One region of the Enterococcus saigonensis genome, then DNA from elsewhere that is predicted to be linked to it. Evidence: riboswitches for the same ligand, from Rfam matches in the RefSeq annotation. Region 1 holds a riboswitch; the other holds the start of a gene.

Region 1 (15,754 bases):
TTTTAGGCGATGCTAAGTGGTTTCCGCATGTTTACGTTTGGTCTGGAATTTGGCAAGGTGTCGGCTGGGGAACGTTGATTTATACGGCTGCGATGTCTGGCGTGCCCCAAGATCAATACGAAGCAGCTTATCTTGAAGGCGCAACGCGGATGCAGTGTATTCTCAATATTACAATTCCAGCGATTATGCCAACGATTGTTATTTCAGCAATCTTAGCGACAGGCAGTGTGATGTCTGTTGGTTTTGAAAAAGCCTATTTATTACAAAATGCCTCAAATCTGGCAACTTCTGAAGTATTGTCGACTTATACATATAAAGTCGGTTTGATTAACGGGGAATACAGTTTTTCTGCTGCTGTTGGATTGTTTAATAATATCGTCAATTTCATCATGCTTTTTGTCGTCAATAAGATTGCACAAAAAACTGGCGAAAATAGTTTGTGGTAGGAAGGCGGAACAAGCAAAATGGAAAAAATGCGATACATCTCAACAAAATCAGATAAGGTTTTTGATATTGTCAATATTGTGATCATCACATTGCTGACTTTGGTTTTATTATATCCAATTGTGTTTGTGGTAAATGCTTCTTTTAGTAATCCTAATAAAATTTATGAGGTACCTTTGCTGCTTTGGCCTCGAGGATTTAATGTCAAAGGCTATACAGAAATTTTAAAAAATAAAGACATTTTGATCGGTTTTAAAAATGCTGTTATTTATACAGGGTTAGGTACGTTGGTAAGTGTAGTGGTGACCACGTTAGGCGCATATCCCCTTTCTCGTAAAGATTTACGTGGACGCTCAATGCTGACTTTATTTTTCACAATAACAATGTTCTTTGGCGGCGGCTTAATCCCAACGTATTTAGTCAACCAACGTTTAGGTATTATCAATACACTGTGGGTAATGATTTTACCGGGGGCTGTTGGTGTCTATAACATGATTTTAATGCGGACTTATTTCCAGCAAAATATTCCTTCTGAATTAGTGGAAAGTGCTTATATGGATGGGGCTAATGATTTACAACTTTTATATAAAATTGTATTGCCGCTTTCGACACCGATTATTGTGGTAATTGCCATGTTTAATGGAGTAGGACGCTGGAATTCTTACTTTGATGCCATGATTTATTTACGGGATCGGGCGCGCTTCCCACTACAATTAATTTTACGGGAAATTTTAATTCAAGGACAATTCGGTGACGACGTGAACCAAACTTTGGTAGGAAGCGCTCAAGCAGAATTAATGATGCTGAAACTAACGTTGAAATACAGCGTTGTGATTGTCTCTACGTTACCAGTTTTGTTATTTTATCCAATTGTTGCCAAGTATTTTGAAAAAGGCATTTTAGTCGGAGCTATAAAGGGGTAAGGAAAGTGGTTAATAAAATTTATGAAGTATTTAATCGAATTTACTATTTAATGAAATTAAATGGGTTGTGGCTTTTATTTACACTTTTAGGAGGCGTTATTTTTGGAGTCATCCCAGCAACAATTGCGCTCTATGCTTGTATGCGACAACAAATTCGCTATGAGTCAGAAAATCATCTGTTCCAAATGTTCAAGAAGTATTATGTAGAGAATTTCCGACGCAGTCTATTATTTAGTGCTGTGTTTATCGCAATTGGTTTATTCTTTTTTGGTGAAACGGTTGTTTTAGCGAATGTGGGAAATGGAAATTTGTTACTAGAAATTGCGATTAAAGTCACGCGCTTACTCATGCTGTTAGGTGTCGCAATGTTTTTCCCTATTTTTGCTCATTTTGATGTGACAGGGGTAAAGACTATTTTACAACCGGTGTTATTCCTACTTATTTGTCCCTTAGAGGTCATCTATATGGTATTGATTTTTATAGTTGTCAGTTTATTGTTTGCCATTAGTCCGCTTTTGATTATTTTCATCGGCGTATCATTGCCTGCCTACGGAATGAGCCACGTTATGTTGAAAAAATTTGAGCGGCTTGAAAAAAATATTAACTTAAGTACGTTTGCACAAGACAATCACTAAAAAACGCAATTTTAAAGGAGTTCCTAAATGGATATTAATCAAATTGACACGCGTCATGCGACCAGTAATTCTTTTGAGTTATCCCGTGGAAATTGTTTTCCCTTCACAGGGATGCCATTTGGCATGAATTATTTTGCCATTGAAACCCATGAAGACAACTGGTGGTTTCACCCTGAAGCAATGCATTATCGAGGGTTTCGTTTATCACATCAACCAACGATGTGGGCAGGAACAAAAGGGGACTTTTGTTCTTTACGAATTTTACCTTTTACTAAAAATACAAAAGGCTTGGTTGTAGTACCTTATGCACCACAGCAATCTGAGTTTCATCCTCATTATTTAAAAATTAAACAACCAAACAATCAATTAGATACAACTTTGATCCCATCTGATTATGGTGCTATTTTAACTATGGATTCACCGCAAACAGATAAAGGGATTATGGTTAGTTTTCCAACAGATGGAAAAATCACAAAAGCACAAGGAAATGTAATCGAAGGCTATTCCATGCAGTTGCATGTACATCGTACTACGCCGTTGAAATTTTATTTCCGTATTGAAGTGAGTGAAAAAATTAGCTATTTTAATGATGAAAACGGGATTTATGAAATTTCTTTTGCAGATGCAAACAAAATTGAATTACGATTAGGGACCTCCTTTATTTCTACGGAATTTGCTAAAAAAAATCTGCCTCAAACAGAAAAATCAGTGCAGTTGCAACAAGTGACAGCACTTTGGAACGAGAAATTGGCTAAAATTAAGGTATCTGATCAAGATAAAGAAAAGGTGAAAACCTTCTATCATAACTTGTATCGTACTTTTTTATACCCACAACGCTTATATGAGTTTGATGAAAATAACCAACCAATTCATCGTGATGCATATTCTGATGAAATAAAACCAGGTTATTTATACATGAATAATGGCTTTTGGGATACAGCTAGAAGTGTTTATCCCTTATTTTCTTTAATTGAAATAGAAGAATATGAAAAGATATTGGCTGGTTTCTTGAATAGTTATCGTGAAAGTGGCTATTTGCCAAAATGGTTGGCACCTGAAGATTCTGGCGGAATGCCAGGGAATTATATTGATGCTGTGATTGCAGATGCTGCTGTCAAAGATATTGCAACAGAATTAATGCCAGAATTTCTAACAGGAATGTTACATTCTGCTAATCAACAAGAAGCTAAACGAAGTGCAGGGCGTTCTTACGCCAATGAATACAATAAGTATGGTTATGTACCATCGGATTTACATGAATCTGTCAATCATACTTTGGATTACAGTTATAGTGATTATTGTATTGCAAAAGTTGCTGAAAAATTAGGAGAAAGTAAGATAGCCGAGATTTTTCAGGAGCGGTCCTATCGCTACCAAAATTTATTTTCAAATGAAGATAAATTCATGGTGGCAAAAGATCGCAAAGGACAATTCAAAGATAATTTTAGCCCTTTTTCATGGGGGGGTGATTATACAGAAGGGTCAGCGTGGCAAACCACCTTTGCTGTAAATCATGATATTGCCGGTTTAATCAAGTTATATGGTGGAGAATCTGCTTTTGAAGAAGCTTTAGTCGCGCTTGCGAATACAGCGCCAACGTATACGGTTGAAGGTTACGGACATGTGATTCATGAAATGGCTGAAATGGAAGTTAATGGCTTTGGCCAGATTAATGTTGGCAATCAACCAAGTTTTCATTTGCCATACTTATTTCACTTTATAAAAAAACCATATTTTGCACAACCAATTTTAAAGCAAGCGATCAATCGTCTCTTTTCTGCTGGTTTTAAAGGATATCCTGGTGATGAAGATAACGGCAGTATGGCAGCTTGGTATATTTTTAATGCATTAGGCTTTTATCCATTTTGTCCAGGTAGTGGTGAATATTTAATTGGGATGCCAAACTTTGATGTAGCCGTTATTCATTTAGCTAATGGTAACGAAATTAAAATTACTACAACATTAAATAATCCCCAACAGCAATTTATCCATCGTATTACTGAAAGTAAAGCTGATTTTAAAAAGTGCATGCTTTCTCATGCTGAACTGGTTAAAGGGAAAGATTTTATCTTTGAGTTAGGAATGGTGCCTAATTCAAAATGCTTTGATGAAACTTTACCAACTAGTGTTAGTGAACAACTAGCAAAAATAACCAACTAAACATGCGAAAAGAGAAATTAAAAGAATGATTTTGATGTAGAAATGGAGTTTGTGAGAATGACAAAAGTAAACCGAGGATCCTCAATTCCTCTGATTTTAAGTGATCCGTATTTTTCAATTTGGTCTCCAGCTGATCATTTAACTGATTGCGATACACAAAGTTGGACCGGTAAAGAACAGCCAGTGCGCGGATATATTCAAATAGGAGATACTACGTATCGTTTTATGGGATCTGATAATCTTATTCCTGCTATTGCGCAAAAGGATTTGGAAGTGACAGCAACTCAAACAAAATATAGTTTTGAAAATGAGGTTGTTCATTTAGAGTTGACGTTTTCAGTCGACTTGGACTTGCAAGATTTACAAAAAATTAGCGAACCGGTCACGATGATTACGGTTAATGCAAACGTGAAAAATGATGAAAAAGCTATAATTACTTTTGCATTTTCAGAAGAAATTTGCCGGGATCAAACACAAGATGAACTCCACTGGCGTCTAATTACAACTGACAATGAGAAGATGGTTTGGATGGGAAAAGGGCGTCAAACACCTTTAGATTCAACTGGTGATTTAATCGATATTAATTGGGGATATTTTTACCTTGCTGCCCCAAAAAGTCTTCCAATTACGTACCAAAAACAACGTGATATGTTATTAGCTAATTTTTCAATTGCATCAAATGAAGTAGTTACTATTTTAGCCGCCTATGATGATATTCATGCGATTAATTATTTTGGTACTGCTACTAACGCTTTGTGGAAAGAAAAATATCGAGGTATGTCTGATTTACTACAAGACTATTTGGCAAATATACCTGCACGTTTAGCCAATTGTCGAAAAATTGATGAAAAAATTCAACAAGCGGCGATTGATGCAGGTGGCCAGACATTAGATTTTATTACTGCTTTTAGTTATCGTCAGTCTATTTGTGCCCACAAGTTAATCCGCGATGAGCAAGGTGAGATTGTTTTTTTATCTAAAGAATGTAGTTCAAATGGCTGTATTGGGACAGTAGATATCAGTTATCCTTCAATACCACTTTATCTACTTTATCAAACAGAGTTAGCCAAGGGAATGTTACGCCCTGTTTATAGGTTTGCTGATTTACCAGTTTGGGAGTTTGAGTTTGCCCCCCATGATGTAGGACGTTATCCATATGCGACAGGACAAGTATATGGTGAAAAAACAAATCATGGTAGTAAAGATTGGTCAGATCGTGGGGCCTATGATACGGTTTATGATTATTATCAATTACCTATAGGACAAAATGTTTATCATTATGAGCAACAAATGCCAATTGAAGAAAGTGGTAATATGTTAGCGATGGCAGCAGCAATTTATTTGCGGGATGGGGATGATATTTTTTTCAATCAACATTTAGCAATGAATTTACGTTGGGCAGATTATTTAGCTGCGTTTGGTCAAGACCCTGAAAATCAGCTATGTACGGATGATTTTGCTGGTCATTTGGCACATAATTGTAACTTAGCATTAAAGGCGATTACAGCGCTTGGAATGTTTGGTAAAGCCTTACAGGCAGCAGGTTACAAAAAAGAAGGATTACTTTATTCAGATCAGGCAAAAAAAATGGCGAATAATTGGCAAAAGACTGCTGTATCAAATGGAGAACATACACCGTTAGCTTTTGACAGACCAGATAGTTGGAGCATGAAATACAATATTGTTTGGGACAATTTGTTTGAGCTTGGCCTATTTCCAGCTGAACTAATGGAAAAAGAAATTAAGAAATATTTAGCAGAGGCAAATGAATTTGGAATTCCATTGGATGAACGAGCTGATTATACTAAAGCAGATTGGATTATGTGGATTTCAATTTTTGCTAAAAATGAAGAAGAAATGGAACAAATCATTGGTCCAGTTTGTCATTATTTAGAAAATACGCCAAATCGGGTTCCATTTTCTGATTGGTATGATACTAAAAGTGCCCAAGTAATGAACTTTAAGAACAGAACAGTGGTGGGGGCTATGTTTATGCCCTTACTAAAAAATGCATTAGTTAAAAATTTTGTTAGGGCATAAAATTAAACTGAGATAAAAGTCATCATGACTTTTATCTCAGTTTTTTGTTTGGCTAATCTTACATAAATTTCACTATCCGAGTAAGACAAAAAGTTCTACCGTTTTATTTTGTTCTTTTAGTGTTCTTTTTGTTTTTACAAGATACAAATAAAAAAAGAAAAGGTAAAATTTAGAATAAAGCGTTTTATGCCTGACATAGGTAAAGTATGACTAGGTTTATTCACAATCTCCGTATACGTATATTTTAGAAAGCAGGTTGATAAATGATTGCAAAAATAATAGAAACGTTGATTGTTGGAATGATTGGTGGGTTAATAGCAAGAAAGATAAAACTACCAGCTCCTTTTATGACGGGAAGCATGTTAGCAGTAGCCTTCTTTTCTATTTTATCTAATGAAATGTATATGCCGAATAATTTAAAAACTTTTGCTCAAATAATTAGTGGTGCGTACATTGGACAGCAGGTAACAAAAAATGACTTTCTTAACTTTCCTAAATTAGCAAAATCAATTCTATTTTTGATGACACTATTTACAGTTAATATGTTTGTTATTGGTTTTTTGATTCATACATTTTTCTCAATTGATCTAATTACTGCCTTGCTTTCTTGTATGCCAGGTGGGATTATGGACGTATCTTTAATCAGTATCGATATGGGGGCACAATCAGAAATTGTTGCGACGATGCAACTGGTGCGATTAGTCGGAATGCTGCTTATTCTTCCGTATTGGATCAAGCTACTTCTTGAACGTTTTCAAAAAAAAGATGATGCTTTAAAATCACTCGAGGTAAAAAAAATGGTCAAACAGTTACCTGTTGGGACCAGCGACTTTATTGTAAATGATAGTCTCATTCTCATTATTGCAAGTATTGGAGGGTTGATTGGTTTATCACTTCATATTCCTGCAGGTGCATTAATGTTTTCGTTAATTTTTTCTAGTGTTTTGAAAATACTAAAAAATACAACGCAATTAAACACTAACATTCGCTATATCGCACAAATTTTTGCCGGAACAATTATTGGCAGTACCTTTACGCAAGAAAGCTTAAAACAAATGTCACATTTAATAATCCCAGCTCTATTATTACTGGGAAGCTATCTCGTTATAAATGTAGTGTTCGGTTATATCGTATCAAAACGTGGTGTTTTAGATTTAAAGTCAGCGTTATTTGCTTCTTCACCAGCTGGGGCGACAGATATTTCCTTAATCGCGGGAGAATTAGGTGGAGACATGCCTAAAATTGCTGGAATTCAAATTTGTCGTACTTTATATACCATCATAGTTTTACCTAATATTGTTCGTTGGTTGACATAATCATTTTCATTAAACAGCTGTTAAAAATGGATGATTACGTTTTTAGTATTATATACCAAAAAACTTGACCCATTTATTTTTATTTGTTAGTTTAAAGGCAACCGAATATGTGGGGAGCTATAATGGCTGAGAGGAAGTTCGACTTCGACCCGTTAACCTGATTCAGATAATGCTGACGTAGGTAAGGCGTTTATTTTGGTGCGCATAAGGCTGTTTTATTTAGAAGTGACTTTTTGCGCAGTTGAATAATAGAACTTGTGTCTCAGTATCGTCTTATGATACTGAGGTTTTTTGTTTTTAGTCTTAAAATTTAAATAAGACTCAAGTGTCTATTGTAGGATATTTTAGTTATTACATGTTTTTTTTTTAAAATTTCTTTTGGCTATCGCAATTCACGTATCGGTAAAAAATAATGGAGTGTGAAGAAAATGAACGCAAGTATCGCAATTCAAGTTTTACCAAAAGTAGAAAGTAAAAAGGAGTCATTACAATTGTCGATGAGGTTATCGCCTACATTAAAAGTACAGGATATACCTATCAAGTAGGAGCTTTTGAAACAAGCATTGAAGGAGATTATGAAGGGTTAATGGAAATTGTAAAACAATGTCAATTAATTGCTATTAATGCGGGTGCACCTAGTGTTTCTGCCTATGTAAAAATTGCATACACACCAAAAGGAGATGGGCTGACCATTGCCGAAAAAACGAATAAACATCAACATTAATTTTATTCCGTTACTAACACTTGGACTGATTTTAATAGCTTGGCAATTTGTAACGACAAAAGCTATTATCCCTGCTTTTATGCTACCTAGCCCCAAAGCTGTCTTACAAGCTTTATTGACAGATTGGCCCCAGTTAGCCGCAAATGCTAAGGTGACTTTGCTAGAAGCTATCGTCGGTCTTTTTGCTGGTGTTTTATTAGGTTTTGTTTTGGCTGTTATTATGGATCATATTCCTTGGTTGAAACAAGCCATTTATCCATTATTAGTTTTAAGCCAAACCATTCCAACAGTCGCATTAGCGCCATTACTCATTGTTTGGTTGGGTTTTGGAATATTACCAAAAGTTGTATTGATTATTTTGACAATCTTTTTTCCGGTGGCGTTAAGTTTATTAAACGGTTTTGCGGCTATTGATCCGGATGAAATTCTATTATTGCAGTCGATGGGAGCAAAAAAGTATCAGATTTTTTTGCACATTAAATTACCAGCTAGCTTAGGGTCATTTTTTGCGGCCTTAAAAATTGCGGTAACCTATGCGTTGATTGGGGCGGTGGTATCCGAGTGGCTTGGCGGTTTTGAAGGTCTAGGTGTTTATATGACGCGAGTTAGAAAATCTTATAGTTTTGACAAAATGTTTGCGGTAATTTTATTAATTTCAGCTTTAAGCATGCTACTTTTAGGTACAGTTTTCGTATTGGAAAAAATTGCGATGCCATGGAAGAAGGGAAAAAAATGAAAAAATTGGTCAGTGGTTTTTTATTAATTGCAACATTGATAACACTAGGTGCTTGTCATAAAGGACAAGCAAGTAAAAATGATAATAAATTAGAAAAAGTAACTTTTGTTTTGGATTGGACTCCCAATACGAATCATACCGGATTATATGTAGCAAAAGAAAAGGGGTATTTCAAACAAGCGGGTTTAGATGTTTCCATTGTTCAACCATCTGATGGAGATGCAAGCACGATTGTGGCTAGCAATAAAGCTCAATTCGGTATTTCTGCTCAAGATTCATTAGCGGCAAATTATGTTTCAGATAAGCCGTTACCAATTACAACAGTAGCGGCAATTTTGCAGCACAATACCTCAGGAATCATTTCAAGAAAAGGATCAGGAATAGATCACCCCAAAGGATTGGAGAAAAAAATATATGCAACATGGGATTCACCAATTGAACAAGCAATGATAAAAGATGTTATGGCAAAAGACAATGGCGGGGATTTTAATAAAGTAAAATTAATTCCCAATACAATTGTCGATGAACCGCTAGCTTTAAAGCAAAAGCAAGCAGATGCCATTTGGATTTTTTACGGTTGGGGTGGCATAAAAGCAGGTGTCGATAATGTAGCACTTGATTATTTTAACTTCAAAGATATTAATCCTGTATTTGATTACTATACGCCGGTCATTTTTGCTAACGATACGTTTTTAAAAGAAAAACCAAAAACAGCCCAAAAATTCTTAGCTGCGGCTAGAAAAGGGTATGAAGACGCCATTCAAGATCCTAAGGCTGCCGCGACTATTTTATGTCAAGAAGTACCAGAGTTAGATAAAAATTTAGTTGAAAAAAGCCAAGTTTGGATTAGTAAACAATATCAAGCTGAAGCAAAACAGTGGGGTTATATTGATTCCACACGGTGGAACGCATTTTATGATTGGTTATCAGAAAATAAACTAGTGGCAAAAAAAATACCGAAGAATACCGGATTTACTAATGACTATTTAAGTGAGTGATGATAGTGGAGTTAATAGTTGATAGTATCAATAAAAACTATGGTGATAAATCTATTCTTTCCCAAATTTCTTTAGCGGTTCCTACAGGAAAAATTATTAGTTTGTTAGGTCCCAGCGGCGTAGGAAAAACGACATTATTTAATCTAATCGCTGGGTTAGAGTTACCAGACAGTGGCAGTATTCAGTTGAATAATACTGAAATAACTGGGAAAACTGGGAAGGTATCTTATATGTTGCAAAAAGATCTATTACTTCCATATAAGACAATTGAGGACAACATTGCATTGCCGCTGATTTTAAAAGGCGTAAAGAAAAAAACGGCTTTAAAAAAAGTGGCAACATTATTACCTGAATTTGGATTGTTAGGTGTCGAAAAAGTTTATCCCAATGCTTTATCCGGTGGCATGCGCCAAAGAGCAGCACTGCTACGTACGTATTTATTTTCCGGTGAACTAATTTTACTGGATGAGCCTTTTAGTGCACTGGATGCTATCACAAAACGTGATTTGCATCAGTGGTTTTTAAAAATTCAAAAAGAGTTGTCATTGACAACGTTGTTGATTACACATGATATTGATGAGGCAATTTTTTTGTCTGATCAGATTTATCTGCTAGCTGGTTCGCCAGGAAAGATAACTGCGACGATTACCGTTTCTCGTCCAGAAAATAAAGAAGAGGACTTTTCCTTAACACCTGCTTTTCTTGACTACAAAAGAAGTATTCTACAAAAAATGCAGATAAATTAACAACTAAGAGCAAAACAAAAGAACTTAAATACCGGTTAGCTGACTGCGTTTACTTAGAGACAAGCTATAAAGTATTTTGGGGAGGTCTTTTGTTTTGTTCTTTTTTCTCTTATTGAATTTATAGTGATTCAAAAGAAAATAAAACTTAGCTAGATTACCCATTGTTTAGATACCTTTGATGCAAAAAAATATCATCAGATGACTCGTGGCGGCAAGTTAGAAAAAGTATTAGCAGGAATTGAAGCTGCAAGTCAGCAAGGCTTTAAAACAATTAAGTTGAACACTGTTGTGATTCACGGACAAAATCAAGAAGAATTAAAAGACTTTCTACAGTATACGATTACACAGCCGGTGAATGTACGCTTTATCGAATTTATGCCCATTGCTAGTCAAAAAGATAATTGGCTACAAGGATATGCTGGTGTGAAAGAAGTTTTTACTATTTGTCAAGATGAGGGTTGGGTATATGATAAACTGAAACTATCTGGAAATGGGCCTTCAGAAAATTATCAAATTAGAGGTGCTAAAGGATCTTTTGGTTTGATTCATCCTGTTAGTTGTCAATTTTGTGAAAGTTGTAATCGTCTGCGGGTTACTGCTGATGGTTGTTTGAAATCTTGTCTATATTGGGCAGACGAAATAAATTTGCGCAATAAATTAGATGACGCTGCAGCCTTTTATACTGCTGTTTTTACTGCTTTACATGATAAGCCCAAAAATCATCAGATGGCATTAGATGAGCAAGACAAAGTAAAAAAACGACAACCTACTTGGCGTCATATGAGTCAGATTGGTGGTTAGTTTGATAATAGTAAAAAGTAGTGGAAAGTTTCTTTGAAACTTTCCACTACTTTTTTAGTGTCTTTTATATTTTGCTTAAATCAGTGCCGATAGTTCTGTATGCGGTAAATGCAAGTCCTCGGCAACAGCCTGCATAGTTAAGTGTCCTTTATAAGTATTCACCCCCTGGTACAAAGCATTATTATATTGTAATAACTGTTCTAATCGGGTTGTTGCTAATAACTTCGCGTAAGGTAAGGTGGCATTACTTAAAGCATATGTTGAAGTTTGTGGTACAGCTCCTGGCATATTGGCAACGGCGTAATGGATAACACCTGATTGCATATACGTTGGATTCTCATGTGTTGTAACTTTACTACCGGTAGCAAAAATTCCCCCTTGATCAATTGCGATGTCAACAATAACTGATTCTTTTGGCATGGTAGCTACCATTTCTTCAGTCACAAGAATGGGGGCCTTGTGACCAGGAAGTAAGACAGCTCCGATTACTAAATCGGCTGTTTTTAAGGAAGTTCGGATATTTAATTCATTAGAAACTAGTGTTTGGATTTGACCGTTAAAACTAGCATCCAATTCTTTTAAGCGATTGATATTAATATCTAAAATTGTTACCCGAGCTCCTAAGCCAAGTGCTAGTCGAGCAGCGTTGTAACCTGAAACGCCACCCCCGATAATCACTACATTACCTTGACGGACACCAGGAACACCAGCAAGTAAAATTCCTTTGCCACCGAAAGTTCGTTGTAAGTATTGTGCGCCAATTTGGGCGGCCATTCTACCGGCAATTTCGCTCATAGGTGATAGAAGTGGAAGACTACCATCTGTTAATTGGACATTTTCATAAGCAATAGCCGTAACGCCACTTCGCATTAATTCTGTTGTTAATTCCTTATTGGCTGCCAAATGCAAGTAAGTAAATAAAATTAGTCCCTCTCTAAAATACTGGTATTCACTTGGAAGTGGTTCTTTGACTTTCATCACTAGATCACATTGCCAAACTTCAGCAGTAGAAGTTAAAAGTGCGCCAACATTTTGGTACTCCATATCCGTGATACCAGAACCCAAACCAGCGCCGCTTTCTACTAACACTGTGTGACCGGTTTTTACAAGCTCCAAGATACCACTGGGCGGTAGAGCCACCCGATTTTCATGATTTTTAATTTCTTTGGCAATTCCGATTCGCATTTGCATCGCTCCTTTTTTGCTGTATGGTGGAAATAAAAGTGAAATCATTTACTTGTAGCAAGATCTTTTTACTAAAATAGAAAATAAACTGACCTTTTCTTATATTTTAGTATAGAACAATAGAAAACGATTACAAATAAACTTTTCTAATATTGCTGAAAAAAATGACAAAATTCTTGTTAGAAAATGCAACGATGGCTAGAATGGAAAAGACAAGAGGTGATGAAATGCTCAAAAAGTTACAAAAGAAATTGAATGAGTATAATCATGAATATCACGTTTTAAATTTGACCTTATCTATTATTTGGATTATTTTGATGCTGTTAGATTTTGCATCAGTCATTAATATTAATGAAAATCCGTTTCGAATTGTTGATTATTTCATTTGGCTTTTATTTACCGTCGACTATTGTGGTCGTCTTCTTGTTGATCCAGTCAAAAAAAATTTTTTCAAGAAAAACTTTTTTGATTTGATTGCAATTTTGCCTTTTAACTTTATCTTTGGATTACTTGGTCTATCTCACTTTGGCAAAATTGCGCGGATTAATCGTATTGCTCGAATTATTGGGCTGTTTGGTAAGCTTTCTCGCAACAAGCGCAGTATTTTATATACAAACGGTTTTATTTATGTGCTTTATATCAGTTTGGGCATTATTGTGATTGGAGCTGGATTGTTCTCGATTGCCGAGAATCGGTCTTTTGCCGATGCGTTGTGGTATGCAATTGTTACAGTTACGACGGTTGGATATGGTGATATTGCGCCGACGACTGATGCAGGCAAGTTGATTGCGTCAGTTTTGATGCTATTGGGGATTGGTTTTATTGGGATATTAACTTCAACAATTACTTCCTATTTTAGCCACAAGAACGAAGCTATGCGCCAAGTTGAAGAGGATAGTGAACTTGCTGAGCTAAAAAAAGAGATTGTTCTATTACAGACTCAATTGGATCGAATTGAAAGAATGTTGAAGAAATGAAACTAGTAAAAGTAGCCATTAGAAGTTTAGTTAAACTTCTAATGGCTACTTTTTTGTACAAGAAAATAAGTTATGGCTAGCTTTTGGTGAAAGCCCAATAGTGGATAGCTTCACGGGTTATATCTTCAGCGTGAAATAATTCTTTGTATACCGTTTTTGCAGGTGTATCATTTGGATCTAAAATTAAAATTTGATTGTTTGTCTCTGCTCCAAGCACCATAATATGGCCGACATCGGTGAAGCGTCCCGGTTTGACGGAAACAACTACGGGAATCTTTTGTTGTAAATATTGGCGTGCACGTTGAAAGTCATTGCCTAAATCGTGATATTGCAAGTGGTAATGATTAGCAAAATCGCTAAAAATCTGCCAAGAAGTTCCTTGATCTGCAACAAAATAATTATTGTGCGCCCAATTCAAAATGTCTTGTGGCATAGCTTCATTTTTTTCAAAATAAGAAAGAATCATGGTTAATGATAAAATTGCACAGCCATTTTGGGCCAGCGTATTGTTAGCACCACTACCATAATTATCGTGCGCCCAACGTTCATCTGTTTGTAAAATTAATGGTGTAGGAATTTGATTTTCTTTTAGAACTTCATTAGCCTGTTGGCTATACCTTTCTTGACTAATACGTGAGTTGTTTAATGTAGAAGAATTGGAAGTAGGGTTTATGAAAAAGAGCCAAATTACACCTAAAATGAGCATACAAAAGCCGACAAAAATAATTTGGGGTTGTCGAGATTTTTTTTGTGCCATAATACCACCTCGCTTTTTGTTGATACTAAGTTTACTCTAAAGCAAAAGCTAAAAAAATAAAATCGGGCACAAGGCTGATTTACTAAACCTTAAAAATTAGAGTCTGCTTTTTAAAGCTTACTAAAAAACAGCTTGTAAACGGAAGGATAAAAAGTTAGAAAAAAGAGGATAAAAGACTCATCTGAAATAAAATTCATGTTATTTAAGTATTGACAAAAAAATTTTTTGTTGCTAATGTAATGGAGTTCAAAACGAAATGATTACGATTTATACAATGGAAAACGAAACGAGGGAAGTTTTATGGCGAAAAAATCAAAGATTGCCAAAGCAAAAAAACAAGAAGCCTTAATTGAAAAATACGCGGCGCAAAGAATGGCGTTAAAAGCAGCGAAAGATTACGTTGGTTTAGCCAAATTGCCAAAGGATTCAAACCCAAATCGCTTAAAGTTACGAGATCAAATTGATGGTCGTCCCCGCGCTTATATGCGTAAATTTGGGATGTCACGAATTAATTTTCGAAAATTAGCTCATAAAGGATTAATTCCTGGAGTAAAAAAAGCTAGTTGGTAAGATATAACAGTTTGATTAGGAGGAATAGAAAATGGCAGTACCGGCACGGAAAACATCAAAAATGAAAAAACGGCTAAGACGAACACATCAAAATTTGAAACAACCAGAAATTTCTTTTGATGCAGCTACTGGAGACTACAGAAGATCCCATCGCGTTTCCTTAAAAGGATATTATAAAGGACGCAGCGTTATCGCTGACAAATAAAGGAGGGGGGATTTTGGAAATCATTTATCCGCCTTTAGTGGAAGAGTATTTTAAATATCAACAGGGAAAAAGAAATTTTCTGCTTGAAAAAAGTAAAGTTTATAAAGATATGGTCGTTACAGGCTTAATTACAGAAACTGGAATGCCAACTGAAAAAGCGTTGGAAAGTGGTATGATTAAGGATTTTTATGAAGAAAAGAACTTGAGCTTTGCAGATTTTTTAGTATTATATCCCATTTTCACTAACTATGATCCAACGCTATTTCAACAAATTGATGGTTTTTGGGAAATAACTTTAGACTTTAAAAATGAATTGTTACAGACCTTAGCTGACGATAAGTTAGATTACGATGAAGCTCTACAGTTACAAATGTATTTAGAAGAGCGCTAGGAGGAGAAAAATGCGACAAAATATTATTTTGGAATGTGGCGAAACGAAAGAACGTTTGTATTTAACAAGTAAAAATAAACGTAATAATCCTGAACGTTTAGAACTAAAAAAATATTCTCCCAAGCTACGCCGCAAAGTAATTTTTA
Region 2 (15,754 bases), 1.0 Mb from region 1:
TCAAACAAAAGAACAAATGGCAGATGCTTTAAAACGCCATTTAGAATTTTTCAATACAACACCACATATTGTGACGCTAATCTTAGGAATTAATGCAGCAATGGAAGAAGAAAATGTAAATGATCCAGATTTTGATACTTCTGCAATTGATAGTATTAAAACTTCTTTGATGGGGCCTTTAGCAGGAATTGGCGATTCATTTTTCTGGGGAACGCTTCGTTTGATTGCTACAGGAGTTGGAACATCACTCTCTTTACAAGGTAATATTTTAGGCCCAATCTTGTTTTTGTTAATCTTTAACATCCCACACATTTTATTTCGCTATCTTGCAACGAGTTGGGGATATAAGTTAGGAACGGGCTTTTTGAAGAAAATCCAAGCAAATGGCATGATGGAAAGCTTAACTTTGGGTGCATCTATTATCGGGTTGATGGTCGTTGGAGGAATGACAGCAACGATGATCGATATCAATTTACCAATGAAAATCGGTTCTGGAGAAAATGCCGTAACGGTACAAAGTATTTTTGATGATATTGTTCCAAAAATTTTATGTCTTGGGGTATTCGGTGCAGTCTTTTATTTATTGAAAAAAGAAGTAAAACCATTAACAATTCTTTTAGGTTTAGCTGTAGTGGGGATTCTAGGTTCATTAGTGGGTATTTTCTAGGAGGCTAATTAATGGAAACAATGTTGGATTATATCAACGAAGAAGAAGCAACGTTAAAAAATATCTTAGCAAAATTCACATTAAAAAAAGATGTTAATTTTAAAAAAATCAATAATCTTTTGATTTTGGCGACAGGATCTTCTTATAATGCCTGCTTAGCCGCCAAAGTCACACTAGAAAAATTTGCTGCCATTTCCGTTACGATTGAAGAACCTTACAATTTCAACCATTATGGCCGTATAAGTGATGGAATCGATGCGGTTTTAGCTGTGTCACAAAGTGGTAAAAGTGCGTCTACTATCGATGCGATTGCAAAGTTAAAAAAAGAAGGATTATTTACATTTGCTTTAACAAGTGACGTTACAAGTCCAATTGCAGAAGCTGTCGATGAAGTTCTTGATCTTGAAATGGGGATTGAAAAAGTTGGCTTTGTTACAAAAGGCTACGTGACCACTGTCTTACAATTATTCCTACTAGGTTTAACAATTGCTGACAACAAGGGAGCTCTTTTACCGGAGCAAATCGATTTTTATCGCAGCGAATTAAAAAAAGTTATCAGTGAAATTCCAAATGTGATTGCAAAAACAAATGATTTCTTTGCAGTCCATGAAGCAAGTTTTAAATTAGGCACGCGTTTTATTGCGATTGGCTATGGACCTAATTGGGGGACAGCAAAAGAATTTGAAACAAAATTTACGGAAACGGTGCGCAAACCTTCGCAAGGATTTGAACTAGAAGCTTATATGCATGGTCCTTACTTAGAAGCTAATAGTGAGCATCTCGTATTCTTTATTGAAACAAAAAGCGTTAATAGGGCTCGTTCACAGGCCTTGAAAACTTACATGGCGCCATATGTTGGCCAAGCATTGACCATCACCACACAGGCTGCTGAAAATGCAACTGAATTAGGCTTAGAAGTAGAATGTGATGAACTTCTTTCGGCGTTATTACTAGTAATTCCTTTCCAAATCTTAGCGTATAAGATTGCAACTGCTAAAGGAATTGATTTGAACCAACGAATTTTTGATGATTTTGATCGCGTATTAAAAAGCAAAGTATAAAAGTAAATGATAGAGGTGGAAAAATGTTAAAATTCAACGAACAAAAACAAATTGACGACATCCAAGGAGCTTTGGAGTTACGTCCAGAAGTAGAAAAGATTGTGGATAATGTGTGGGAAAAAGGTTTTGATAATCTTTATTATTTAGGTATTGGCGGGACGTATGCTTCTGCGATGCAAGCTGTAACATATATTAACGGTAAAAGTAATTTACCAGCTTACGTGCAACATGCAGCAGAATACTATACAACTGGCAACAAACGGTTAACAAAAGATTCAGTGGTTGTTTTGTCTTCTGTGACCGGAACGACGCAAGAAGTAGTAAAAGCTGTTGATGAAATTAAAGAAGTCGGTGCAACACTAATTGGCTTTATCGATACTGAAAATAGTCCATTAGCAAAAAAATGTGATCATGTGATTACGTACCCAGCCCCAGGCACAGAGCAAATTAAATTCTTTATGGTAGCAGATCGTTTGATGAAAAATAATGGTGAATTTGACGATTATGAAGACTACTACAAAGAATTGGAGGCTCATCTTGCAAAAGGGTTAGTGGAAGCCGAAAAACAAGCGGATGCTTTTGGTTTAGCATTTGCAGAAAAACACCGGCATGATGCAATGCATTACTTCATCGGTGCAGGTAATCAATGGGGGGCCGTGTATTCTTATGCAATGTGTTATTGGGAAGAACAAAGCTGGTTGCGTTCAAAATCAATTCACGCTGCCGAATTTTTACATGGTACCTTAGAAATCGTAGATGAAACCACACCAGTAACCCTTTTCCTAGGTGAAGATGAACAGCGCCCCTTAGCAGAACGGGTGAAAAATTTATTACCACGTATTTGTGGCAATTACACATTTATTGATTCAAAAGATTATGCAGTTGAAGGGATCAGTGAAAAATATCGTGGCCGGGTGTTATCTTTCTTGTTAATGCACTGTGTTACGCAACGAATTGATGCCCATGTGGAAAAATTAAATTGTCATCCGTTAGAAATTCGTCGTTACTACCGTCAATTTGACTATTAAAAATATAAAAACCTCCGCGGCAAAATATTGTCGCGGAGGTTTTTTACACAGGTGAATAAAATAGGCTTAAATTACTTTTCCACAGTGGATAACTTTTCATCCGGCCCATAACTTTAGATTTTTTTTAGGACAGTGGGAAAACGAGTAGAGGTTGCGCAGATATTTTTTAAAAAGCAGTGCTAGGACAAGTCAGCTGAATATGGAAGTATAATTAGATATGAAAATTCAGCTTAAAATTGGTCTATCTGGCTTATCCTTGATTTGCTTGAAATGAAACAGTGATTGGGATAAACTAAAACGGAAGTGAAAAACTTGAAATGAGGGGAATACATGACAGAGCGTTACGGAATTATTTTAGCGGCGGGCAAAGGTACACGCATGAAATCAAAATTATATAAAGTTTTACACCCAGTTTGTGGAAAACCAATGGTAGAACACATTATTAACCGTGTGGAAGAAACACAACCAAAGGAAATCATTACAATTGTCGGACACGGCGCTGAAATGGTAAAAGAACAATTAGGCAATCGTAGTGAATATGCCTTACAAGCAGAGCAACTTGGCACTGGTCATGCGGTGATGCAAGCAGCGCAATTTTTAGAAGGCAAAAAAGGGACAACACTGGTAATCAGTGGTGATACGCCACTTTTGACAACAGCGACATTAAATAATTTATTTGAATATCACCAAGGAAAAAACGCAAGTGCAACAATTTTAACTGCACAAGCACCAAATCCAGCAGGTTATGGTAGAATTATCCGCGATCATGTTGGCATTGTGGAAAAGATTGTGGAACAAAAAGATGCCTCACCAGAGGAAGCACGGGTAAAAGAAATTAATACTGGCACCTATTGTTTTGATAACGAATTGCTTTTTGATGCGTTGGGTAAATTAAACACGGATAATGCGCAAGGAGAATATTACTTAACCGATATTATTGAAATTTTAAAATCTGAAGGCAAAATTGTAGCGGCTTACCAAACAGAAGATTTTGATGAATCACTTGGTGTTAATGATCGAGTAGCTTTAGCAGAGGCAAATCGGATTATGCGTAATCGCATTAATCATCAACATATGGTAAATGGGGTTAGTTTCATTAATCCTGCGGCAACCTATATTGATGCTGGCGTGGAAATTGGTGCTGAAACGGTAATTGAACCAGGCGTTTATCTAAAAGGTCAGACTGTTATTGGCAATGAATGTTTAATTACATCTGGTTCTGAAATTGTGGATAGTAAAATTGGTGATCATGTAATTGTGAAGTCTTCTTGCATTGAAGAAAGTGTTGTACACAATCATGTGGATATTGGCCCATTTGCTCATTTACGGCCAAAAGCTGAAATTAAAGAAACTGCCCATATTGGCAACTTTGTTGAAGTGAAAAATGCAGAGGTTGGCGAAGGTACCAAAGTTGGTCATTTAACTTATGTAGGAGACGCAACTTTAGGAAAAGAAATTAATGTCGGTTGTGGCGTTGTTTTTGTGAACTATGACGGTAAAAATAAACATCATACCACAGTTGGCGATAATGCGTTTATTGGTTCGGCTTCTAACTTGGTTGCGCCAATTAATGTTGGTGCAGGCGCATTTATCGCGGCTGGTTCAACGATTAATCAAGACGTACCAAAAGATGCAATGGGAATTGCCCGCGCACGCCAAGTCAATAAAGAAGATTATGCAAAAAAATTACCATATCATAACTAAAAGAAGCTAATTATTTTGGAATAAACAAAAAAGTTCGGATTATATCACCATTTCAAAGTTGGTATAGTTCGGATTTTTTTTGGTGGGCGTTGTTTTAAATTTGTAAATTGGATTTTTATAAGCGACTTTCTCATAAAATTCACTTTGAAAACACTTTCCTACTTGATTTATTAAGCAAAAATGACTACTATTTACTAGGAAGATCAGACAAAAGTAGTTTTAATTGCAGAAGAAAGCGGAGGTTCTCATGTCAAATCATTATTTCGATCCAAGATTGAAGATTTTTGCCTTGAATTCAAATCGTCCTTTGGCGGAAAAAATCGCGGAGGCGGTCGGTGTCGAATTAGGAAAATGCTCAGTAAACCAATTTAGTGATGGCGAAATTCAAGTCAACATTGAAGAAAGTATTCGGGGTGCTCACGTCTATGTAATTCAGTCCACATCAAGTCCTGTCAACGATAACTTGATGGAATTATTAATTATGATTGATGCCTTAAAACGAGCAAGTGCCAAAACAATTAACGTGGTGATGCCTTATTACGGTTATGCACGACAAGATAGAAAGGCACGTTCAAGAGAACCAATTACTGCAAAATTAGTTGCAAACATGATTGAAAAAGCAGGCGCAAACCGCGTCTTAACTTTAGATTTACATGCGGCGCAAATCCAAGGATTCTTTGATATTCCAGTGGATCATTTAATGGGCGCACCGTTGATTGCTAACTATTTCTTAGAAAAGGGAATTTCAGGAGACGATGTCGTTGTGGTTTCGCCAGATCACGGTGGTGTAACACGGGCCCGTAAATTGGCTGAATTTTTAAAAGCGCCAATTGCTATCATTGACAAACGTCGTCCAAAAGCAAACGTTGCTGAAGTCATGAATATTATTGGGCATGTAGAGGGTAAAATTTGTGTCTTGATTGATGATATGATTGATACAGCAGGTACGATTACACTTGCTGCGAATGCTTTAAAAGAAGCTGGTGCAAAAAGTGTTTATGCTTCATGTACGCATCCTGTATTATCTGGTCCAGCAATGCAAAGAATTCAAGACTCAGCGATTGAACGTTGCGTTGTAACAGATTCAATTAATTTGCCTGAAGATCGCCGCATTGAAAAAATTGATGAAATCTCTGTAGGTCCTTTAATGGGAGAGGCCATCAAACGTATTCACGAAAATAAACCTGTTAGTCCGTTGTTTGAAACAAAACAACCAACAAAATAAACAAAAAACTCTTACCATTTTGGTAAGAGTTTTTTGTTAGTGTATTTGTGAGGCAAAAAATAAACGGGAAAAAGAACTTATGCTAAAATTAAATAAAAAGTATAAGGAGCACTTATGAAGAGGTATAGAAAATTGGTTGGTTTTCTGTTAATGACAGCAGGGTTAGTTGGTTGTCAAAAAGTAGACGAAGCAAAAAATACAATTACAAGTATTGCCCAGCAACAAGCGAGCCTGGAACAAGCAAAAACAAATACTGTTGACACAACAGTTACGACTACCGCAATTAGTGAAGATCCCTTGGCCTTTTCTTATGACGAGTTGATCCACAAAGTTTTTAGTGGTACGGCAAAAACAAAGGATAACAAAGACGTACCATTTCAAATGAACTTTAATTTGATGCAGATAAAAGATGCCTTGAACCCTACTGCCCCAACTCTAAATAATGTTTTATTGGCTGATGCCCAGGGAAACAGTATTATCGGAAATGGAAAATTTGAACAGATAAATCCGCAGACTGTAAAATTAAGTGGTCGTAATTGGACAAGTTATGAACGCGCTGCTGTTACTATAAGTCAAATTAAAAAAGGACAGTGGCAAGTGAAATTAAATGAATCTGGACTTGTTTATACAACAGCTACTGTGAGTTATGATGAAGAAAAGACGGCGCAAGCTTTAAAAGATGCTAGTCAGTATGGGCAACGAATGACACCATATGGCTTTGCCAGTACTAAAGTATTCACAGAATCAGTGAAAAGCATCAAAACTGCACAAAAAGCTGTAGAAAAAATTTATAATTTAAAGGAAGATGAATTAACAGGCCAAACGAAAACTGTGAATAACCAAGAAATCTTCATCTTCACAGTAGACAAACAAATCAATGGCAAGTTGATAAAAGAAATTGTAGTGGTTCCTGAAACAGGTGAATATTTTACGAGATAAAGAAAATATTCATTTTAGGCAGTCTTTCAAGTGAACTTTTTAATTGTGATATATCTATCAAATAGTAGCTATTGGTCTAGCTATGTAGATAAAAATAAAAAATAGATCAAAAATTCTACAAATAACATGAAATATGCTATGCTAAGTACATTAAAAAATAAAATAGAACTCGTTCACAAAGGGGAGCCATTTGGCTGAGATTGTAAGTCTACTAAACCCTTCGTACCTGTATCGATCATTCGAGCGTAGGAATTGTGACAAGTCTGAAGTGATACTTCTCCTTTGTCCTGTATAGAAGTTTGTGGCGTATATTTGCTACGTACTTTATGTGACGGTTCTTAAAGGAGGATTTTTTTATGGCAAAAAAAATGGAATTACAAGTCTGGGTGGAAGGAACAGTAATTGCCGCTGCAGCAATGGCGTTATCATTTATCCCAATCCAAACGGCAAATGCGGCGTTTGATTTATCATTAGGGATGGTTCCGCTAGTTTTATATTCCTATCGGCGAGGATTGATTCCTGGGCTAGTAGCAGGGTTTGTTTGGGGATTATTAAGTATTGTGATTGGAACAGCGATGAAAAATTTTGTTTCTGTGCCACAAATTATTTTTGAGTACCCCTTTGCGTTTGCCTTTGGCGGGTTTGGTGGTATTTTTGCTAAAAGAATTCAAACCGCAATGGGGCAACATAGCAATCGAGCGATTTTGTATGTCGTCTTTGGCAGCATTGTGGCAGCTTTCGCCCGTTGGTTTTGGCACTTTTGGGCAGGCGTGTTCGTTTGGGGAGCATACGCACCAGAAGGAATGAATCCTTATATGTATTCTTTTGTTATTAATGGTGCTTCCATGTTAGCAAATGCTGTTTATGTAGCCGTAGTATTGGGGATTTTGGTGAAAGTGGCACCCCAACTATTTATACCAAAGGGCAGTCCTTTTACTTCCATTATGCGATCAAAATAAAAATTTTCAATCAAAAAAGACTGTACCTACTTTAAAGGGACAGTCTTTTAATTTGGCAACAACAATAAGTCGTTATCCTCATGTTTGAGATACCAAGTTCTTTCAGTTTTGCTGTAAATTAAAGTCGCAACCAGCATTTCCGGGTTATCATAACCAAAAGTCACACTTTGGCGTAAGCCGCTTTCTTCGACTAAGTAAATGGGAATATGAAACTCTTTATTGACAACTTCACTACTAGTTAGACAGAAAATAACACCTTCTTGAAAAAGTCCTTTCATTTCTTTTAAAAGGTTCAAATCAAGTTTTTCCACAGGTGTCGCCTTTCTAAAAAAACTGCGACGGTCATTTAATTTGCCTAACGCAGCTCGGGTAATTTTGTCTGCTAAAATACGATAAAATTCATCTAAGTAACGATAGTACACGCGAGTGAGTCCATCTTGTAAATCAAAAAAAACAAAATTATTTTGTAACTTATAGAAAAAAGGCGAGTGAAGATGGGTTTTCATATGACCAAAATACAGTAGCTCAGAAATTTCCAGTGGTGTTAACTCTTTTAGCATGGCAGCATCGCTGAAATCAATCCACTTTAAATCTTCAGTAATTCGACTTTTGCGCACTTCATCAAAAAAACGGTCAACACTTTCGTTACCTCGAATAATCTTCATACCGGTATGTACTTCAAATTCACCATAATTTGAGGAAGGATCTAACAAAAGCAAATTACTAGGGTAGTGCACGATGCCATGAACAAAATCTGCCGGTGTGATTCCACGGGCCAAAATGGCGTTACTTGTTGTATCAATATGTACATAGACCATTTCCGGCATTTTGCCCACTCCTCCTTTATATCACTTTAAGTTATTTTACAATAAACAGCGAGAAAATGCTTGTATCTTTTCTTTTAAGATTATGTTACAAGGAGAACGTCTTTTTGCAATTATTTCAAACCAATTGTAACAATTTTACTCTGAATTAAAAAGGATTTTCTATTTTTTTATGGCAGGTTTATTGGAAAGTGTAGCAAAGTATAAAACAGATTTTAAATATGTTAAAATAATAGTAACAGATAAAATGTAACAAAAAAATAATTGGGGAAGCCCATCGAAGTAATGCAGTAAGTTTAGTGATAAAATTTATGAAATTAAGGAGAAAATAACATGAAAAAAAAGTCGCGTGTGAAAAACTGGCTGATTAATTTATTGTTATTATTATTACTTTTAGTAGGAGTTGGCTTGACGTTTAACAATCAAATCAAAAATTTTCTAATTGAAAAGAATGGTGAAAAATATGCTGTCTCGGAAGTAACAGCAGCTGAAATTGAAAAAAATCAAAAAAAGTCAGCTTCTTTTGACTTTGACGCAGTCGTGCCGTCTAGTAGCCAGGCGGTATTTAAAGCGCAATTCACCAATCGCGATTTGCCGACAATTGGTGGTATTGCTGTGCCTAAAGTGGGCATTAATCTGCCTATTTTTAAAGGACTTGCAAACGAAGCATTATTATGGGGAGCTGGGACTTTAGAGCCAAATCAGAAAATGGGAGAAGGCAACTATGCCTTGGCGTCTCATCGAGCGTATGAACCGGAATTATTATTTACCCCCTTAGAAAAGGTGAAAAAAGGGGATACCATTTATTTGACGGATTTAAAAAATATCTATACGTATGAAACGAAAATTATTGTGCGAGTACAACCAACTGAAGTGCAATATTTAGATGTTATCAAAGGGAAAAAACTTGTCACGCTGATCACCTGTGGCGAAATCGAAGGGATCACACGAACCATTGTCCAAGGAGAATTAAAAGATGTCACGCCAGTTAAAGAGGCAACTAAAGAAATGCGGGATGCCTTTGCTTTGAAATCAAAAACATATTAAAAAACATAGGAATAAAAACAGAGGATACTTTTTACCGACTTTACTTAGGAGTCAGTAAAAAGGCAGACTCTGTTTTTATTTATTCCCAGACAAAAATTTTTAAAAGAGGCAGTCTGTTCGACTTTTGTTATACTAATAATAATCAATTATGGGCATTTAACAGCAAAACCACAGCAAACAGAGGTGAGAGAGATGCAGACGACGAAACTATATCCTTCTGATTTTACCGACTATAAACTTGTCTTTAAACGCAGTTGTCAAGGACTGCCTTTTTTTGCAAGTAATAGCGCTGCCAAAGAAGATATGAGACAAAAAATTAAAGAGCAAAAGGGATGGCAGATAACAAAACACAATTTGACGATTTTTTTAGCGGGCAAAGTAGCAGCAGATAACTTCTTTGATTTGGATAATTTTTTATGGGACAGCGAGGAAACGAGTAGTCGTCAGCAATTGTTGCAGTTGTTGGATAATTTTTGCCGGGAGAAATTTTTTAGCGGGTTACGATTTGAAGTTGCGACAAAAGAATTGACCACAGAAAATCTCAATTGGCTTTTAGATAATGGTTTTCAAGTAAATCAAAGTCTATTTAGCCGGAAATGTCAGTATCAAAGTGCACTAGTTTTAGTTGGAGGCGGAGCAAGAGGTGCTTATCAAATTGGGGTCTGGCAGGCTTTGCAGGAGTTAGACATCCCTTTTTCAATTGTAACTGGAACTTCTGTTGGGGCTTTAAACGGGGGGTTAATTTTGCTAGCGGATTTAAAGGCAGCCAGTCAACTTTGGGAAAGTTTGAGTACCGATCAAGTATTACAATTTCCCGCTGCAGCAGCCGATAATCATGCACTAAACTTATTACTGCGACAAATTCGGTCTCTTACATATACAGCCCTGCGGGAAAATGGAGCGAGTACAGAACCTTTAAATCATTTAATACAACGCACTTTTGATGAGGAAAAGATGTTGCAAAGTCAAAAAGATTTATATATTTGTACAACTCGACTGCCAGATTTTAGTGAAAAAGTGTATCATTTTCAAAAAGAACAATTGACCACTGCGCTTCATTGGTTAAGCGCTTCAGCTTCTTTTTATCCTGCTATGAAAGCTACCGAAATTGCGGGAGATTACTATATTGATGGTGGCTATCGTAACAATGTGCCAGTTGATGTTGCGGTAGAACAGGGTGCAACAGAATGTATTATAGTGGATGTAAAAGGTCCAGGTTTTACCAAGAAATATCGACCACCCCAAAATGTTGCGACGATTTCCTTAAGCTCACCTTGGACTTTGGGTAGTTTTTTAGTGTTTGATCCCCAACGCTCCAAACGTAATCTGCGGCTAGGGTATTTGGAGACGCTGAAATATTTTCAGCGGTATACCGGTTTTTGGTATACTTTTGCTAAAGAAGAGTTTAATAAGTTGTGGTGGGAGTTTTGTCGACGATTACGTAAAAAGCAAGATCCTTTATGGCAAATTATTAAGGCACCTTATTTTTGGCGTAAGCTAGAAACTGTCTATGGAAAAAAAGTAGCTTTTGAAACAGCAGGATTATCTTTAGCAGAACTTAGTGGGGTTTGGCTGAATATTTTGCCTGATGAAATTTATCAAGAAAAGACGTTTATTGCACAAGTTAAACGTGTAAGTACAAATCAAATAGGAGAGTTTGACGCAGCCTTATCTGTAAGTGAATGGCTACATCTATACCGCGAACGTTTGGTTGCTTGGTCAGACTCCCGTTTATTTTTATCCTTTTTGCAATTGCAAGGCTTCCCTTTTAATTTGCCTCAGATTTTATTGGAAAATTTGGCAGTTAGTATTGTAACTGCTGAATTTTGTAAATATTTGTTTAAAGGCGATCAAGAAGAGTAAAGTAATGTCATCAAAGGCTATCTGATCTATGTATTTAACAAACTATGCTAAGGTCTTAAGGTACAATTCGCTCACTTGTAATTTTACAGGCTGAGAAAATATTCTAAGAAAGAATATACTATTTGAAATATATCCTAATGGAGGGAAAAAGTATGGCACAAGCATTCTCATATGAAATTTTAGAAGAAATTGCAGTCTTATCTGAAAACGACAAAGGCTGGCGTAAGGAATTAAATATTGTGAGCTGGAATGGTCGACCGCCAAAATTTGACTTGCGGGACTGGGGCCCAGAGCATGAGAAAATGGGAAAAGGCATTACTTTAAGTAATGAAGAATTTGCGGCTTTACAACAAGCATTAAAATTGATGGACTAGGAGCTAAAAAATATGCAAAGCATGACAGGTTTTGGTAAAGCAAGTGTAGAAAATTTGGGTTATCAAGTAGAAGTTGAAATAAAAAGTGTGAATCATCGCTTTTTTGATTTGCAAATTCGTAATCCAAAACAAATCAATGAATTGGAAAATAAGATTCGTCAAACAGTGAAAAGAGCAGTCCAAAGAGGGCGAGTGGAAGTTTTCATCACCATTAACGAACTAGGAGATACTAATAAAGAGGTGATAATTCATTGGCCGTTAGTCGATAAATTGGTAAATGAATTAAAAAAAGAAGCAGCCGCTCGCTATGGCGAAACGGAATTATCAACTGCACGAATTCTGGAACAAGTAGTCGCTTTGCCAGACTATGTGGAGGTAAAGCAAGCGCAAACTACTGGAGGGCAACTTGAATCTTTAGTTGTAGATGCTGTAAGCCAAGCTGTTACGGCATTAATTAAAAGCCGCAAACAAGAAGGGACAGCTATTTTGTTTGTTTTACAAGAAAATGCGCAAGCACTCTTCACACAATTAGAAGCGTTGTCCCAGTTTAATACTATTTTTGAGAAAACATTTCGTCAACGCTTTGAACAAAAGTTGCAAGAATTTCTGGGGAGTCAAGTTGATCAAGAGCGATTATTAACCGAAATGGCATTATTAATTGAGCGAGGCGACATTCATGAAGAATTGGATCGACTAGCCATTCATTTGCAAAAATTTGCTGCTATTTTACAAAAGAAAACAGCAGTAGGTAGAGAATTAGATTTTCTGATTCAAGAAATGAATCGAGAAATCAATACAATTGGTTCTAAAAGCGGTGCAATTGAAATTAAAGAATTTGTTGTTCAAATGAAGACAATTGTGGAAAAAATTCGTGAACAAGTTCAAAATGTGGAATAAGAGGTCAAGTAAATAAGCGGATTAAAGAATTAAGGTAGTGAGAAAGGATGAAGATAAAATGAAATATTATGATATTACTTTCCATGAAGTTTCCGGACGTGCGGTTATCAAACGGGCAGTTCCTTCTGAGCAAGCTCCTTTTGCTGCATGGCAAGATGCTTGTGTTAAAATTACGCCAGAACAGTTATTTTTGATGGTAAATGAAACGAATGTGATTTTGGAACGTAAATTTATTACCAGAACAGACGTAGCAGAAGTAGCTGATCCAATAGATACCAATCAAAAACGTAAAGATGAGTTTACAACTATTGTGAATACGTTGTCGAATATGGGTTTTTAAGGCAATAAGTCAGAGATATATGTGAATCTTGTTAAGCGATAATAGATATCTTAAACAAAAAAGCTGCACTTTTTATCCAAAGGTAGCAATTTTGAACGTTTGCGTCTATAATAGAATCACTGTTAAAATTTGCGTAAAGTAAAAGTTGACCAGCAAACAAGAAGTGAAAGGACGTCAGTATGTCAGAGCGAGGCTTATTAATTGTATTATCAGGGCCTTCTGGCGTTGGCAAGGGAACTGTGCGAAAAGCAATATTTGAAAGTGATGATAATGACTTTCAGTATTCTATTTCCATGACCACCCGCCCAATGCGAGAAGGAGAAGTTGAAGGGGTCGATTATTATTTTCGTACCCGTGAAGAATTTGAAGAATTAATCGAAGCTGGGCAAATGTTAGAATATGCTGAATATGTCGGCAATTATTATGGTACGCCTCTTTCTTATGTGGAAAAAACTTTAGATAAAGGCAAAGATGTATTTCTTGAAATTGAAGTCCAAGGGGCCCGTCAAGTAAAAGAAAAAGTGCCAGATGGCGTTTTTATTTTCCTGACACCACCAGATTTACATGAATTGAAATCCCGTATTGTTGGTCGTGGTACAGATGCCGCTGAAGTGATTGAAGAGCGGATGAAAGTTGCCAGAGAAGAAATTGAAATGATGGCATTGTATGACTATGCTGTTGTAAATGATGAAGTGCCACTTGCAGTAGATAGAATTAAAGATATTATTGCCAGTGAACACTTCAGAGTCGATCGCGTGATCGGCAAATATATTAAAATGTTAAAGGAGATGTAGTCAAAATGATGCTACGCCCATCTATCGACTCATTATTAGATCGAGTAAATTCAAAATATTCATTAGTTATTTTATCTGCAAAACGTGCGCATGAATTAGATGCAGGGGCTAAACCAACATTAGATCAATTCGATTCAGTAAAAAATGTTGGTCGTGCACTAGAGGAAATTGATGCTGAAACATTAGTTAACGATCCGCATCCTGAAATCAAACGTGCGCGTTTGAAAATGGAACAAGAAGAAAATCAAGCGGCACAAAAACGTGAACAACAAGAATTAGAAGCCCGGATTCGGGAAGAACAAAATTTATAGACTCAAAGAGTACTATTTTTGACCAATAAAAAGAAAAATGTGGCATGTTGTATCTTTACAACGTGCCACATTTTTTGCCAGTTGCTACTTAACTGAAGTGTAATCGGCAATGATTGAAAGCTAGTTCACTTGAAAGATCTTTTTATCCAGTGTAATTTCTAAATTTTCATTTGATTGACAGACAAACTTTCTTATTTTTAGTAGAATATAGCGGAGAAGGAGGGGAGTGACGTGTATCCTCTAGCAGAAGTTATCGTAGATGTGCCTACGATGCAGACAGATCAACCCTTTACGTATTTAATTCCGACTGAGTTACAACCTGTGGTCCAAAAAGGAATGCGTGTTGAAGTTCCTTTTGGTAAAGGAAATCGTCATATTCAAGGCTTTGTAGTGGGTTTAAGTGAAACTGCCACTTTAGACGAACGCTTAAAACCTATTATTCGCGTTTTAGATATAGCGCCGGTTTTGAATGCTGAATTATTGGCATTAGCTGATTATATGAAAGAAACAACTTATGCTTTTAAAATCACATGCTTGCAGACGATGTTACCAAGTGTGATGAAGGCAGAATATAAAAAGACTATTATTTTAGTAGATACTACTAGTGAAGCTGCGCAATATTTTCCCGTCAGCGGTGAAATAGATTATGACCAAGCGCAAAAAGATGGACTATTACCCAAATTAATGAAGTTTCGCCAAGAAAATATCGTTGATATTCGCTATGAAGTTCATAATAAAAATCGCGTGAAAACGCTGCGAATGGTGAATTCTTTAATTGATGAAAAAAAAGCTGCTGAAATTTTACAAACACTTCGTAAAGGGTCGTTACGAAAAGCACAACTTGTAGAAATATTAGGCAGTCAAACCGAAGCTTTACCGGTAAAATATTTTACTAACTTAGGTGTTTCAACAGCGCATTTAAATCAAGGCGTAAAAGATGGCTGGTTAGAAATTTTGGAAGTGGAGACTTATCGTGATCCTTTTGCCAATCACGAATTTGAAACAACAACGAATCTTGCTTTGAATACACAACAGGCAAAAGCAGTAAATAAAATTTTGACGGCTTATAAAAAAGAACAAGCAGAAACTTTTTTATTAGAAGGTATTACAGGTAGCGGTAAAACAGAAGTGTATCTACAAGCCATTCAACACGTTTTAAAAGACGGAAAAACCGCAATTATGTTAGTACCAGAAATTGCTTTAACACCACAAATGGTTGAGCGATTTAAAAGCCGATTAAAAGATGCGGTGGCGGTTTTGCATAGTGGTTTATCCCAAGGCGAGCGCTATGATGAATGGCGCAAAATTGAAAGAGGAAAAGCGCAAGTTGTGGTAGGGGCTCGTTCTGCAATTTTTGCACCATTGGAAAATATTGGTCTAATTATTGTTGATGAAGAGCATGAAGCAACGTATAAACAAGAAGAAGCGCCACGTTATCATGCGCGTGATTTAGCAATTTGGCGCAGTCGTTATCATCATTGTCCAGTTGTTTTAGGAAGTGCGACGCCTTCTTTAGAGTCCCGTGCACGGGCACAAAAAAAGGTATATACTTTATTACCTTTGCAAAAACGCGCTAATCCGGCTGCTCTTTTGCCAACAATTGAAGTTGTTGATTTAAAAGATGAATATAGTAAAGGGAATATGTCGTCTTTTTCATTGGTTTTGCAAGAAAAAATGCGAGATCGATTAAATAAAGGGGAACAAATTGTTTTATTGTTAAA

What was found. A riboswitch is a leader RNA that binds a small molecule or an ion and turns the genes downstream of it on or off. The one in region 1 is predicted to bind thiamine pyrophosphate.
Region 2: another riboswitch for thiamine pyrophosphate. It lies ahead of thiT (energy-coupled thiamine transporter ThiT); the one in region 1 lies ahead of EsVE80_RS09300 (thiamine-binding protein).

The regions. Positions count from the first base shown of each region.
Region 1 is NZ_AP022822.1:1,948,012-1,963,765, reverse strand. It holds gene EsVE80_RS09330 (ABC transporter permease) at 1-446, shown strand, start outside; gene EsVE80_RS09325 (carbohydrate ABC transporter permease) at 465-1,367, shown strand; gene EsVE80_RS09320 (YesL family protein) at 1,373-2,002, shown strand; gene EsVE80_RS09315 (GH92 family glycosyl hydrolase) at 2,030-4,162, shown strand; gene EsVE80_RS09310 (glutaminase domain-containing protein) at 4,220-6,202, shown strand; gene EsVE80_RS09305 (AbrB family transcriptional regulator) at 6,466-7,518, shown strand; TPP riboswitch at 7,619-7,720, shown strand; partial or broken gene EsVE80_RS09300 (thiamine-binding protein) at 7,947-8,242, shown strand; gene EsVE80_RS09295 (ABC transporter permease) at 8,211-8,978, shown strand; gene EsVE80_RS09290 (ABC transporter substrate-binding protein) at 8,975-9,976, shown strand; gene EsVE80_RS09285 (ABC transporter ATP-binding protein) at 9,979-10,722, shown strand; gene EsVE80_RS09280 (GTP 3',8-cyclase MoaA family protein) at 10,921-11,523, shown strand; gene ald (alanine dehydrogenase) at 11,599-12,708, opposite strand; gene EsVE80_RS09270 (potassium channel family protein) at 12,936-13,685, shown strand; gene EsVE80_RS09265 (C39 family peptidase) at 13,762-14,442, opposite strand; gene rpsN (30S ribosomal protein S14) at 14,743-15,012, shown strand; gene rpmF (50S ribosomal protein L32) at 15,044-15,217, shown strand; gene EsVE80_RS09250 (hypothetical protein) at 15,231-15,608, shown strand; gene rpmG (50S ribosomal protein L33) at 15,619-15,754, shown strand, end outside.
Region 2 is NZ_AP022822.1:244,832-260,585, forward strand. It holds gene EsVE80_RS01050 (PTS system mannose/fructose/sorbose family transporter subunit IID) at 1-667, shown strand, start outside; gene EsVE80_RS01055 (SIS domain-containing protein) at 679-1,728, shown strand; gene EsVE80_RS01060 (SIS domain-containing protein) at 1,752-2,756, shown strand; gene glmU (bifunctional UDP-N-acetylglucosamine diphosphorylase/glucosamine-1-phosphate N-acetyltransferase GlmU) at 3,087-4,460, shown strand; gene EsVE80_RS01070 (ribose-phosphate diphosphokinase) at 4,708-5,685, shown strand; gene EsVE80_RS01075 (hypothetical protein) at 5,800-6,624, shown strand; TPP riboswitch at 6,794-6,893, shown strand; gene thiT (energy-coupled thiamine transporter ThiT) at 6,981-7,583, shown strand; gene EsVE80_RS01085 (hypothetical protein) at 7,631-8,410, opposite strand; gene EsVE80_RS01090 (class A sortase) at 8,741-9,454, shown strand; gene EsVE80_RS01095 (patatin-like phospholipase family protein) at 9,647-11,317, shown strand; gene EsVE80_RS01100 (YdbC family protein) at 11,470-11,691, shown strand; gene EsVE80_RS01105 (YicC/YloC family endoribonuclease) at 11,704-12,588, shown strand; gene EsVE80_RS01110 (hypothetical protein) at 12,647-12,928, shown strand; gene gmk (guanylate kinase) at 13,108-13,722, shown strand; gene rpoZ (DNA-directed RNA polymerase subunit omega) at 13,728-14,033, shown strand; gene priA (primosomal protein N') at 14,304-15,754, shown strand, end outside.